One region of the Vogesella sp. LIG4 genome, then DNA from elsewhere that is predicted to be linked to it. Evidence: predicted binding sites of a transcription regulator. Region 1 holds the regulator's gene; each other region holds the start of a gene.

Region 1 (4,207 bases):
CCACAGCAGCCATGCAACTTACGCATTTCACCGACCTCGGCCTGCGGGTACTGATGTACCTGAGCGAGCCGCGCGATACCCCGGTAACCATCGGCGAAATCGCCGAGCAGTTTTCCGCCTCGCGCAATCACCTGGTGAAGGTGGTGCACTTCATGGCGCAACAGGGCTGGCTGGCCACCAGCCGGGGCAAGGGTGGCGGCCTGGCGCTGGCACGCGCGGCCAGTCAGTACCGGCTGGGCGAGGTGATCCGCACGCTGGAAGACATCGGCGACCTGATCGACTGCGCCGAGCCGCCGTGCTTCCTGCGCGGGCGCTGCCGCCTCAAGGGCGTACTGGACGAAGCGCTGCGGGCATTCTTTGCCGTGCTGGACCGCTACACCCTGGCCGACGTGGTGGCCAGCCCCACCGCCGAGGCGCTGGTGGTGCTGCATCGCATGGGGCTACAGGCACGCGTCTGAGCCCTGCGGCCAATCCCAGAAACACAAAAAGCCCGGCAACTGCCGGGCTTTTTTACTGGCGCAAGGCGCTCAGATGGTCTTGGAGTAGCGCGCCTTGGTCTCGCGCTCGCGCAGGTGGCGGTCGAACACCATGGCGATGTTGCGGATCAGGAAGCGGCCCTTGGGCGCCACCATCAGGAAATCACCGTCGAAGGTCAGCAGGCCCATGTGCTGGAACTCGCGGATCAGCGGCAGCTCGTCGGCAAAGTAATTGGCGAAATTGATGCCGAAGGTTTCCTCGATCGCCTCCACCGACAGCGAGAAGCGGCACATCAGCGACTGGATCACGCTGCGACGCAGGATATCGTCCTGGGTCAGCGTCATGCCGCGCAGCACCGGCAGGTGGCCGGCATCCAGCGCCGCGTAGTAGGCATCAATGTCCTTCTCGTTCTGCGAATAGCACGGGCCGACCTTGCCGATGGACGACACGCCCAGGCCGATCATGTCGCAGTCGGCGTGGGTGGAGTAGCCCTGGAAGTTGCGCTGCAAACGGCCCTGCTGCAGCGCGCGGGTCAGCTCGTCATCCGGCTTGGCAAAGTGGTCCATACCGATGAACACGTAGCCGGCATCGGTAAGCTGCTGCACCGAGTGCTGCAGGATATCCAGCTTGTGCGCGGCGCTGGGCAGATCGGCCTCGTTGATGCGACGCTGCGGCATGAACACGCTGGGCAGGTGCGCGTAGTTGTACAGCGCGATGCGGTCCGGGTTCATCGCCACCACCTTGTCCACGGTGCGGCGCACCGACTCGGCGTTCTGCAGCGGCAGGCCGTAGATCAGGTCCACGCTCACCGACTTGAAGCCGGCCTCGCGCGCGGCGTCGATCACGGTGAGGGTTTCTTCCTCGCTCTGGATGCGGTTCACCGCCTGTTGCACCGCCGGGTCGAAATCCTGGATGCCCACGCTCATGCGGTTGAAGCCCAGCCGGCCCAGGTGCAGCACGGTGTCGCGGCCAACCTTGCGCGGGTCTATCTCGATGGAAAACTCGCCGTCAGGCAGCAGCTCGAAATACTTGTTGATCACCGCCATCACCCGGCTGAGCTGCTCGTCGGACAGGAAGGTGGGCGTGCCGCCGCCAAAATGCAGCTGGATCACCTTCTCGCGGTAGCCCAGGCGCCCCGCCACCAGCGCAATTTCCTTTTCCAGGTAATCCAGGTACTGGTCGGCGCGGCTCTTGTCCTTGGTGATGATCTTGTTGCAGCCGCAGTAGTAGCAGATGGTGTTGCAGAACGGCACGTGCACGTACAGCGAGATCGGCCGGTGGCTGGCGCCGATGGCGTGCTGCTGCAACCAGTGTTCGTAATCCTTCACGCCGAAACCGCCATGAAAACGGTCTGCAGTCGGGTAGGAAGTGTAGCGCGGGCCGGAACCTTCAAGCTTTTCGATAAGCTCCCGATCGAAAATACACTGGGTCGGCATAAACGGTGTGGTGGGTGTCATAGCTGTTCTTGCTTGGAAAACTGGTGGTGGGCTGGTAAATTTGCGCTAATTGACACTTGCCGCGCTTTGACACGCGTCAAGTCAAGCCTCCAGCCTTGCGAATCCGGAAACCATGACCGAGCAATCCCCCACCCTGCACACGCTGAAAGTGTCGTGCTCCAATTGCAGTCTGCGTGAACTCTGCCTGCCGGTTGGCCTCAACCGCGAAGAAATGGCCCAGCTTGATGCGGTGATCCGCCAGAGCCGCCGCCTGAAGCGTGGCGAGTACCTGTTTCACTCCGGCGAGGGCTTCCGTTCGCTATATGCCGTGCGTACCGGCTTCTTCAAAACCTGCGTCTCCAGCCAGGACGGCCGCGAGCAGGTAACCGGCTTCCAGATGTCCGGCGAGCTGATGGGCCTGGACGGCATCTCCACCAGCCAGCACGGCTGCGACGCCATTGCGCTGGAAGACAGCGAGGTGTGCGAGCTGCCGTTCAACCGCATGGAGACCCTGGGCCGCGACATTCCCAGCCTGCAGCACCATTTCTTCCGCCTGATGAGCCGCGAGATCGTGCGCGACCAGTCGGTAATGCTGCTGCTGGGCAATATGAAAGCCGAAGAGCGCCTGGCCGCCTTCCTGCTCAACCTGTCGCAGCGTCTGTCGGCACGCGGCTTTGCCGCTTTCGACTTCATCCTGCGCATGAGCCGCGAGGAAATCGGCAGCTTCCTGGGCCTGAAACTGGAAACCGTCAGCCGCACGCTGTCCAAGTTCCAGCAGCAGGGCTGGCTGAAAGTGGACCACAAGCACATCCAGGTACTGCAGCCGGAAGAACTGAAGGCACTGGTGGCCGGCTGCGCGCAGGCCAACACCCTGCGCTGAGCGCCAGCCGTGCAGATCCAACGCCCCGCCGATGCGGGGCGTTTTGTTTTGGGCGGACTTGCGGGGGAGGAGAAAACGTAATCCGGCCTATGCAATGGAATTGTCGGGTGAAACCTGCCGTAGGGCGGGTTGGCCGCAGGCCATACCCGCGCGATGGGAACGCTGCACGCGGGTATGAAGCGTTGCTTCTACCCGCCCTACAAGCTTGCGGCCAACGTTGTGGCACGCCCAAAACCCATGGCAGCACCGGCAAAACAGCTCCGCACAAGGTTGGCCGCATGGCGGTGGAACACCTCGTGAGGCTGCCGCCCTACAGCATGCCTATCGACAACGCCGCCGCCAGCGTGGCGCCCAGTTCGGCGGCCTCCGCCAGCACCTGCGGCGTCACCTCCCCCTTCACCAGCAAGGGTGGCAATGCCTCGTGCAGCGGGTAGCCGCTGGCGATGCGGCGAATGGCGGTGAGTGCACCCTGGCCGTCGTTGCCGGCACTGATGATCACCGCGTACGGCAGTCCCTCCACCTTGCCCTGCGCCGGGTAGAAGGTGCGGTCGAGAAAATCCTTCAGCGCACCGGCCATGTAGCCGAAGTTCTCCGGCGTGGCCAGCACCAGCGCCTGGCAGGCCAGCAGGTCGTCGATACCGGCCTGCAGTGCCGGCAGCACCCGCACCGCCACATTGTCCTCGCCACCGGCCGCCGCGGCGGCAGCCGTCACCAGCGCGTGGGTGTGGCCGCTCTGGCTGGCGTAGACGAACAGCAGGGTTTTCATGCCGCGCTCACGAGGCGGCCAGCGTGCGCTGCAGTTCGACCAGCATGCCGGGCAGCGGCCAGTCATCGCGCACCACGAAGCCGCGGGCGATTTCGTGCCAGTCGCCATCCGCGCCCGGCACCAGTTCGGCCACCAGCCGCGCACCGTCGGCCTCGGCCAGTACCGCGCGCAGCTGCGGCAGGGTCAGCACCGCCTCGGCGGCGGCGCGCGCCGGCGCCAGCCAGCTCAGCCGCGGCAGCAGCAGCCAGCGGCTGTCGGCACTGTGCTGCGGCCAGGCCGCGGACAAATGCCGCCACCAGCCGCAGCAGGCGTCGCTATTGCACGGGAATTGCGGCCGCGGTGCCCCCGGGTAGAACAGCCAGCCGGTAAGGCGGCTGTAGGCCGGGCAGCCGGCAAAACCGGCGGGCAGCTGCGCCGCCGGGTGACAGCTCAGCGCCAGCTGGCTGGCGAGCTTGCGGTATTTCAGCGGCCAGGCATCGCGCAGACTGGGGCCGACCAGCTCGCCACCGGCATCATCCAGTTGCAGGTAGAACTTGCTGGCGGCCTCCAGGTGCAGCGGCTGGCCATCGACACGCAGCAGGAAGTCGAATTCGCCGACGCTGCGGCCGTGCTCGGCCAGCGGCAGGTTGGCCGCCACGCAATCGATGT
Region 2 (4,207 bases), 1.8 Mb from region 1:
AGAAATCGTTGCTGGACAGGGTGATGCCGGCGGAGAACTTGCCGACGAATTCGCTGCCCTTGAGCAACAGGAAGCAGCTGCCGCACAGCAGCGTGCCCAGCAGCCAGCGTTCGCCGCGCCGCACGCGGCCATGGGCGAAGTTCTGCACCGCCGCCGCCACCGCGCCGCTGCCGGCGATCAGCAGCAGGGTGTTGAGGATGGCCGGGGTGAGCGCCAGCGCATGCTGGCCGGCGGCGAACAGCGCCGGCTGCCGTGCGCGCACCACCCCGTAGATGGCGAAGAACACGCCGAATACCGCCAGCTCCGCCAGGATGAAGAACCACATCGCCAGATCGCCCGGCACCGTGCGCTGCACGCTGGGGGCCAGTCTTGTCGTCTGCATTGTCTTGCTCCGGGTGGGCCGCGCCCACCGCATTACGCTTTGCCTGCCTGTTTACAAAAATGGCCTGCAGGCTGCCAGGCTGGTGCCTTGTCCGCCGGCAACGCCCGCTGCAAAGCCGGGCCGTTCCAGCCGGCAAGCTGCACCGGCAGCCAGGCCATTTTCACGACAAGCCCCTGCAGCAGAGCGGCAGGGGCCTGTTACCGCGGTGGCGCCCATCAGGGCGCCACTGTTTGCACGACAGCTCAGTTGTTTTCTTCGCCGCGCATGAAGAAGCTGCTGATGTACAGCATCAGGCCGATGAAGAACACCACGCCGCTGCACTCGCGCAGCCAGTAGAACACGGAGATCTGGTCCTGGGTGGCCATGAACGACAGCGGCTGGCTACTCATGCGCTGCAGCCATACCTGCAGGATGCCGGCGGCGGTCAGCATCAGCGTGATGGACACGATGGCGCAGGTCATCAGCCAGAATGCCACCTTCTCCACCTTCTGCGCCGCGGCGCTGTTGGCTTCACGGCCGCGCAGCAGCGGCATGGCGTAGGAGATCATGGTCAGCACCACCATGGCGTAGGCGCCGTAGAACGCCATGTGGCCGTGGCTGGCGGTGAGCTGCGTACCGTGGGTGTAGTAGTTCACCACCGACAGCGTGCCGATGAAGCCCCACACACCGGCACCGAGGAAGGACATCACACCGGTACCCAGCGCCCACAGCGTGGCAGCCTGGTTGGGGTGCTCGCGGCGGCGGCGTTTCACCATATTGAAGGCGAACATGGTCATCATGAAGAACGGTATCGGCTCCAGCGCGGAGAACACCGAGCCCCACACCTGCCAGTAGGATGGCGTGCCGATCCAGAAGTAGTGGTGGCCGGTACCGATGATGCCGGTGATCAGCGTCATGGCAATGATCACGTACAGCCATTTTTCGATGATCTCGCGGTCAACGCCGGTAACCTTCACCAGCACGAAGGCCAGCATGGCGCCCATGATCAGTTCCCACACGCCTTCCACCCACAGGTGCACCACCCACCACCAGAAGTACTTGTCCAGCACCAGGTTGTTCGGGTTGACGAAGGAGAACAGGAAGAAGATCGCCAGCCCCCACAGCCCCAGCAGCATCACCATGCTGATGCTGGTCTTGCGGCCGGCCAGCAGGGTCATCGACAGGTTGTAGAGGAAGGACAGCGCCACAACCACGATGCCCACCTTGGTGATCAGCGGCTGTTCCAGGTAACCGCGCCCCATGGTGGGTAGCAGGTCATTGCCGGTCAAATGCGCCAGCACGCTGTAAGGCAGCCCCAGGTAGCCCAGGATGGTCAGCACGCCGGCCACCAGGAACACCCAGAAGGTAATGATGGCCAGTTTCGGGCTGTGCAGCTCGCGCTCGGCCTCTTCCGGAATCAGGTAGTAACCCGCGCCCATGAAGCCGAACAGCAGCCACACGATCAGCAGGTTGGTGTGCACCATGCGCGCGGTGCCGAACGGCAGGGCCGGGAACAGAAAATCGCCCACCACATACTGCAGGCCGATGATCAGGCCAAAAATGATCTGCCCGACAAACAGGGCAATGGCGGCAGTGAAATACGGCTTGGCCACCGCCTGCGAGCGGTACTTGAGTTGCACGTTGGCCGCGGCCTGCCCCGCTGTCGGGGGCAGTGTGGCCGTAGTGGAGGAAGTCATACTTGTCTCCTGATGGATAAGATCGGCAATCGAAGGAAAATCAGCCTTCGATGTTCGGCGGCCAGTGGTTGGTATTGATTTCGGAGCTGTACTTCAGGAATGCCACCACATCGTCCAGCTGCGCATCGGTCAGGTGGAAGTTGGGCATCTGCCGACGACCCGGCGCGTTGGTAGGCTGCGCCTTGATCCAGGCCTTGATGAACTCGGGGCCGCGGCGCTGGTAAACATTACCCAGCTCCGGCGCGTAGTACGCCCCCTCGCCCAGCAGCGTGTGGCAGCCGCCACAGTTGTTGTTCTCCCACAGCTTCTTGCCACGTATTGCCTGCGTGGTGAGGTGGGCCTGGCTGTTGTGTTTCGGCAGCGCGCTTACCGTGTCAAAGGTCAACGCAAGAAACAGCAGGAAGAAAAACACCGCGCCGCCATAAAAAATATTGCGTGCGGTGGATTTGGTGAAACTGGCGCTCATCGCAACCTCCTTGTCATCTGCTCCGGCAACCCGGCATGTCAGCGCGGACTGTACGTTTTCGGGCATCCGGGTAGCATTGATGGGAATCAACGATTTCCGGCCGCCATCCTTCCTACACTGGCGCATCCTCATCACCGTGGAGGCGCAAGATGAACGCCGCACAGCCCTTCCCGCACCCCGCCCCCCTGCACCCCGGCCAGGTAAGCCTGGTCGGCGCCGGCCCCGGCGACCCCGACCTGCTCACCCTCAAGGCACTGCGCCGGCTGGCCGAAGCCGACGTGGTGCTGTACGACTTCCTGGTGGCAGAAGAAATACTGGCGCTGATCAACAAGCGCGCACGGCTGGTCTGCGTGGGCAAGCGCGCCAGCCGCCACACCCTGCCGCAAGCGGAAATCAACCAGCTGCTGCTGCGCGAGGCGCAGGCCGGCCAGCGCGTGGTACGGCTCAAGGGCGGCGACCCGCTGCTGTTCGGCCGCGGCGGCGAAGAGCTGGCCACCCTGCTGGCGGCCGGCATCGAAGTGGAAGTGGTACCCGGCATCACCGCCGCGGTGGGCGCGGCAGCCGCCGCCGGCATCCCGCTGACCCACCGCGACTGCGCACAGGGCGTAAGCCTGGTCACCGGCCACCGCCGCGACGGCGCCAGCGGCCTGGACTGGGCGGCGCACAGCGGCAGCGAACAGACCGTGGTGGTGTACATGGGCCTGGGCGAAGCGGCCGCCATCGCCGCCGACCTGCAGGCGCACGGCCGCAGCGGCGACACGCCGGTGGCCATCATCGAACAGGCCACCACGCCACGGCAGCGGGTACTGCATTGCACGCTGACTACCCTGGCCGACTGCGTGGCCCGGGAGTGCCCGCAGCCACCGGCACTGCTGGTCATCGGCGAAGTGGTAGCGCTGGCGCGCGGCTGGCAGCGGCAGGCGGAGGTTTGCCTGGCTGATTAGCGCCTTGTTCTGGGCACGGCCCTTGGCAGCAGGAGAAGGTTGGCCGCAGCGCAGTGGAGGGGCCCATGCGGCCAACGTTGAAGAGCGCACGTAGGGCGCAAGCCCCGGCAAGCCGGGGCGTTCCGCCATTGGTCGGGCCAATACGCAAGCTGGCGGAACGCCCCTGCGGGGCTTCCGCCCTACCCGATGATCGCGGGAGTCACAGTCACCGGCTCACCCGCGCGTAGCTTGGGTTGAGCGCAGCGAAGCCCAACCCACAGCTCTGCGGCCTGATAAGGCCGGTATTTTCGATAAACAGGCAGCTTAGCGCCCCTGATGGTCGTTGCTGTTGCCGCGCGGCAGCGGCTGACCAAACTGCTTGCGGTAAGTCGCAGGTGGAATGGAGAAGGCACGACTGAACTGCTGGCGGAATGACACCGTGGAGCCAAAACCGGTCTGCTCGGCGATACGATCCATGCTCTTGCAGCCGGTTTCCAGCAAGCGCTGCGCAGCAGCCAGCCGGTGCGTCAGCAGCCAGCCGGTGCGTCAGCAGCCATTGCGCCAGCGTGGTGCCGGTCTTCGCCTTGAAACGGCGGGTGAAGTTACGCCGGCTCATACCAGCCCGGGCGGCCAGGCTCGCGATATCCAGCGGTTGAGCCAGGTGCTGCAGCGCCCAATCCATCGCCAGGCACAAGGCATCCGTGCCACCGCCTATCGCCAGCGGTTGTTCAATGTACTGGGCCTGCCCACCCTGGCGCTG
Region 3 (4,207 bases), 230 kb from region 1:
CTTGACGCCCAGCGCATCGCCGGCGGTTTTCACCCCCAGGGTTGGCCGCACGGCGCCGCTGACGATCTCGTCCACCACGCTGCCGCCATCACTGGCACTGTCGGCCGGCAGCAGTTGCATCTCGACTCCCTGGCCGGCCAGCAGTTCCGCCAGCGGCAGCTCGCGGGTGGAGCGGATCGCCATGTCGAAGAATTTGCCGAGCTTGAGGCCGGTAACCTGTTCGGCCACGCGCTCCCACTCGTCCTCGGCCAGGCCCTTGCCGTCCGCCAGCCATTTCTGCCACAGCGCCTGCATCACCGTATCCAGGCTGCTGGCGCCACGGCTGTGCTTGCGGATGTAGAGGTCCAGCGCCAGCGCCGCCAGCGAGCCCTTGGTGTAGTAGCTGACAATGCTGTTGGGGCTGTTCTCGTCCTGGCGGTAGTACTTGCTCCAGGCATCGAAGCTGGAATCGGCCAGCGTCTGCTTGTTGCGGCCGTTACCGCGCGCCACGCCGGTGATGGTCTTGGCCAGCAGGCCGAGGTAGCGTTTTTCGTCGATCAGCCCGCAGCGCACCAGCGCCAGGTCGTCGTAGTAGGAGGTAATGCCCTCGAACGCCCACAGCAGCGTGGTGTGGCCTTCGCGGTTCAGGTCGTACGGGGTGAACGCCGCCGGCTTCATGCGCTTGACGTTCCAGGTGTGGAAGTACTCGTGGCTGATCAGGCCCAGCAGCTTGAGGTAGCCGTCGTTAATTCCCGCCTCGCCGTGCTGCGGCAGGTCGTCGCGGCTGGCCACCAGCGCGGTGGAGGCGCGATGCTCCAGCCCGCCGTAGATGTCGCCGCCGACGAACAGCATGAATACGTAGCGATCGAACGGGGCCGGCTCGCCAAAGAAGCGGATCTGCCATTCGCAGATGCGCTTGGTGTCTGCGGCCAACCTTTTCAGGTCGGCCTTGTATTTGCCGGAGACCACGAATTCATGCGGCACGCCGCAGGCCTTGAAGCTGACGCGCTCGAACTCGCCCAGCTCCACCGGGTGGTCGATCAGCTCGTCATAGTTGGCCGCACGGTAGCGGCCGAAGCCGGATTTCTTGCATTCCAGCGCCGGCAGGCTGGTGGCCACCTGCCACTTGGCCAGTGCCTTGTCTGCCGGCGGCAGGATCTCCACCTCGCACGGCGCGTTCTCGAAGCCGTCCGCCTGCAGGAACACACTGGTGCCGTTGTAGAAGCCGCGCTCGCCATCCAGGTAGGCGCCGCGCACCGAGAGGTCGTAGGCGTACACGGTGTAGTGCACGGTCAGCGCGCCCTTTGCCGGCGCCGCCAGCCAGCTGTGCTTGTCCAGCTTGGTGAGCGCCACTGCCTTCCTGCCGCTTTCGGCGCGGATGGCCACGATGTGGCGCGCGAACTCGCGAATCATGTAGCTACCCGGAATCCACGCCGGCAGGCGCAGCACCTGGCCGTCAGCGGCGGGCTGGGCGAGGGTAACCGAGACTTCGAACAGGTGGGCTTCGGGAGCGACAGGGCGAATGCGATAGCTGACAGGGGTAGACATGGAGGCGAACCAGGTATGGCGGGGAAACCCGGATTCTAGCACCTGCCACCCCCGGCCGCCCCTGACCTTCGGGCTTGATATTCATCAATAGCGGAATTATCGATGACAATATAATCGCTCAATGTCAAAAGCCGGAATGGGGTAAGCAGGCCATACAGCACCGGCCGGCAAGCCCTGTCGATATTCTTATCGACTAGTGGCTGATGCCCGATTGATTTAGAATGACTCGTTGAAAAAATGGGGATCGAGGGTGGTTATTGCCCGGGGTTGCCAGCAGTCTCACGGTACCCCGAGCACAGTTCAAGCCTGCCGCATCCCTCGACTTGCCGGGCCTCGTCTAACATGGGGATACGCCCCCGGATCTCAAGTCACCGGTTTCATAACGTTCTAGTTCGCAACCTTGGAGAAACCCTGAATGGATACGCAATCCACTTATAACTATAAGGTGGTGCGCCAGTTCTCGATAATGACCGTGGTCTGGGGCATTGTCGGCATGCTGGTCGGCGTGATTATTGCGGCCCAACTGGTATGGCCAGAGCTCAATTTCGGGCCCTGGTTCCACTACGGCCGCCTGCGTCCGCTGCACACCAACGCCGTGATCTTCGCCTTTGGCGGCTGTGCGCTGTTTGCCACGTCCTACTACGTGGTGCAGCGCACTTGTCACGTGCGCCTGATTTCCGACAAGCTGGCCGCCTTCACCTTCTGGGGTTGGCAGCTGGTCATCGTGGCTGCGGCCATTACCCTGCCGCTGGGTTACACCTTCGGCAAGGAATACGCCGAGCTGGAATGGCCGATCAAGCTGCTGATCGCGGTGATCTGGGTGGTGTACGCCATCGTGTTCTTCGGCACCATCGCCATCCGCAAGGTGAAGCACATCTACGTAGCCAACTGGTTCTACGGTGCCTTCATCCTGGCCGTGGCCCTGCTGCACATCGTGAACAGCGCCTTCGTACCGGTATCCATGTGGAAATCCTACTCGGTGTACGCCGGTGCCGTGGATGCCATGGTGCAGTGGTGGTACGGCCATAACGCCGTGGGCTTCTTCCTGACCGCCGCCTTCCTGGGCATGATGTACTACTTCGTACCGAAACAGGCCGGCCGTCCGGTGTACTCCTACCGCCTGTCCGTAGTGCACTTCTGGGCGCTGATCTTCACCTACATGTGGGCCGGCCCGCACCACCTGCACTACACCGCGCTGCCTGACTGGACCCAGTCCGTAGGCATGGTGTTCTCGCTGATCCTGCTGGCGCCGAGCTGGGGTGGCATGATCAACGGCATCATGACCCTGTCCGGTGCCTGGCACAAACTGCGTACCGACCCGGTACTGAAGTTCCTGGTGGTATCCCTGTCCTTCTACGGCATGTCCACCTTCGAAGGCCCGATGATGTCCATCAAGACCGTTAACGCCCTGTCGCACTACACCGACTGGACCATCGGTCATGTGCACTCCGGCGCACTGGGCTGGGTAGCCTTCATCTCCATCGGTTCCATGTACTACCTGCTGCCGCGCCTGTTCGGCCGCGACGGCATGCACAGCGTGAAGCTGATCGAAGCACACTTCTGGCTGGCTACCGTGGGCGTGGTGCTGTACATCGCCTCGCTGTGGATCGCCGGTGTGATGGAAGGCCTGATGTGGCGCGCCCTGAATCCGGACGGCACCCTGACCTACTCCTTCGCCGAAGCCGTGAAAGCCACCTACCCGTACCTGTTCGTACGCTTCCTGGGCGGCGTGCTGTTCCTGACCGGCATGCTGATCATGGCTTACAACACCTTCCGCACCGTCTCTGCCGGCCGCGCTGTTGATGCCAAGATCCCGGCTGTTGCAGCCCAAGCGCACTAAGGGTTCAAGGGAAACATCATGGAAAAAATCCAGAAACTGATCGAAGAAAACGTAGCGTATCTGATCGTGCTGACCCTGCTGGTCATCAGCGTGGCAGCCCTGGTCGAGATCGTACCGCTGATGTTCCAGAAGTCGACCACCGAGCCGGTGGCAGGCGTGAAGCCGTACAACGCGCTGCAGCTGACCGGCCGCGACATCTACATCCGTGAAGGCTGCTACCTGTGTCACTCGCAGATGATCCGCCCGTTCCGTGCCGAAACCGAACGTTACGGCCACTACTCGGTAGCCGGTGAATCGGTGTACGACCACCCGTTCCAGTGGGGCTCCAAGCGTACCGGCCCGGATCTGGCCCGCGTTGGCGGCCGCTACTCCGACGAATGGCACCGCGTACACCTGAACAACCCGCGCGACGTGGTTCCGGAATCCAACATGCCGGCATTCCCGTGGCTGGCCCGCAACCTGGCCGACGCTGACAGCGTTGCCGCCAAGATGACGGCCCTGCGCAAGGTTGGCGTACCGTACACCGACAAGGAAATCGCCGAAGCCAAATCCATGGTGGATGGCAAGTCCGAGCTGGATGCACTGATCGCTTACCTGCAAGGCCTGGGTCTTGCGCTGAAAAACGCACGCTAAGCCATGGAGCTGACCAACCTGGCACGTACCCTGTTCACGGTGTTCTGCTTCACGCTGTTCGTCGTGGTCGTGGTGGGTGCCTTCGGCAAAAAATCCAAGAAGCGTTACGACGAAGCGGCCAACCTGGTCTTTGATGACGAAGACAAGCAGCCGAACAAGCCGGACGCTTCCAACGGAGCCTGAAATGAGTGATTTCGTAAGTAACTT

What was found. The regulator FNR, encoded in region 1, switches genes on or off when oxygen is low (the NO sensors DNR and NnrR bind a similar motif). The targets are predictions, from matches to a motif close to TTGATNNNNATCAA.
Region 2: cobA (uroporphyrinogen-III C-methyltransferase) is a predicted target of FNR. The motif match lies at 2,601-2,614, and genes of this name have one in related genera.
Region 3: PSELUDRAFT_RS00835 (M61 family metallopeptidase) is a predicted target of FNR. The motif match lies at 1,602-1,615, and genes of this name have one in related genera.

Annotation. Positions count from the first base shown of each region.
Region 1 covers NZ_LT607802.1:410,665-414,871, forward strand. Annotated here, with positions in the region: gene PSELUDRAFT_RS01960 (Rrf2 family transcriptional regulator) at 12-458, shown strand; gene hemN (oxygen-independent coproporphyrinogen III oxidase) at 528-1,934, opposite strand; gene fnr (fumarate/nitrate reduction transcriptional regulator Fnr) at 2,047-2,793, shown strand; gene PSELUDRAFT_RS01975 (flavodoxin family protein) at 3,104-3,559, opposite strand; gene PSELUDRAFT_RS01980 (DUF1853 family protein) at 3,567-4,207, opposite strand, start outside.
Region 2 covers NZ_LT607802.1:2,209,278-2,213,484, reverse strand. Annotated here, with positions in the region: gene PSELUDRAFT_RS10385 (cytochrome c oxidase subunit 3) at 1-415, opposite strand, end outside; gene PSELUDRAFT_RS10380 (cbb3-type cytochrome c oxidase subunit I) at 625-2,058, opposite strand; gene PSELUDRAFT_RS10375 (cytochrome c) at 2,099-2,524, opposite strand; gene cobA (uroporphyrinogen-III C-methyltransferase) at 2,674-3,468, shown strand; gene PSELUDRAFT_RS19800 (hypothetical protein) at 3,772-3,924, opposite strand; partial or broken gene PSELUDRAFT_RS19795 (DJ-1/PfpI family protein) at 4,052-4,207, opposite strand, start outside.
Region 3 covers NZ_LT607802.1:181,022-185,228, forward strand. Annotated here, with positions in the region: gene PSELUDRAFT_RS00835 (M61 family metallopeptidase) at 1-1,527, opposite strand, end outside; gene ccoN (cytochrome-c oxidase, cbb3-type subunit I) at 1,943-3,367, shown strand; gene ccoO (cytochrome-c oxidase, cbb3-type subunit II) at 3,386-4,000, shown strand; gene PSELUDRAFT_RS00850 (cbb3-type cytochrome c oxidase subunit 3) at 4,004-4,183, shown strand; gene ccoP (cytochrome-c oxidase, cbb3-type subunit III) at 4,185-4,207, shown strand, end outside.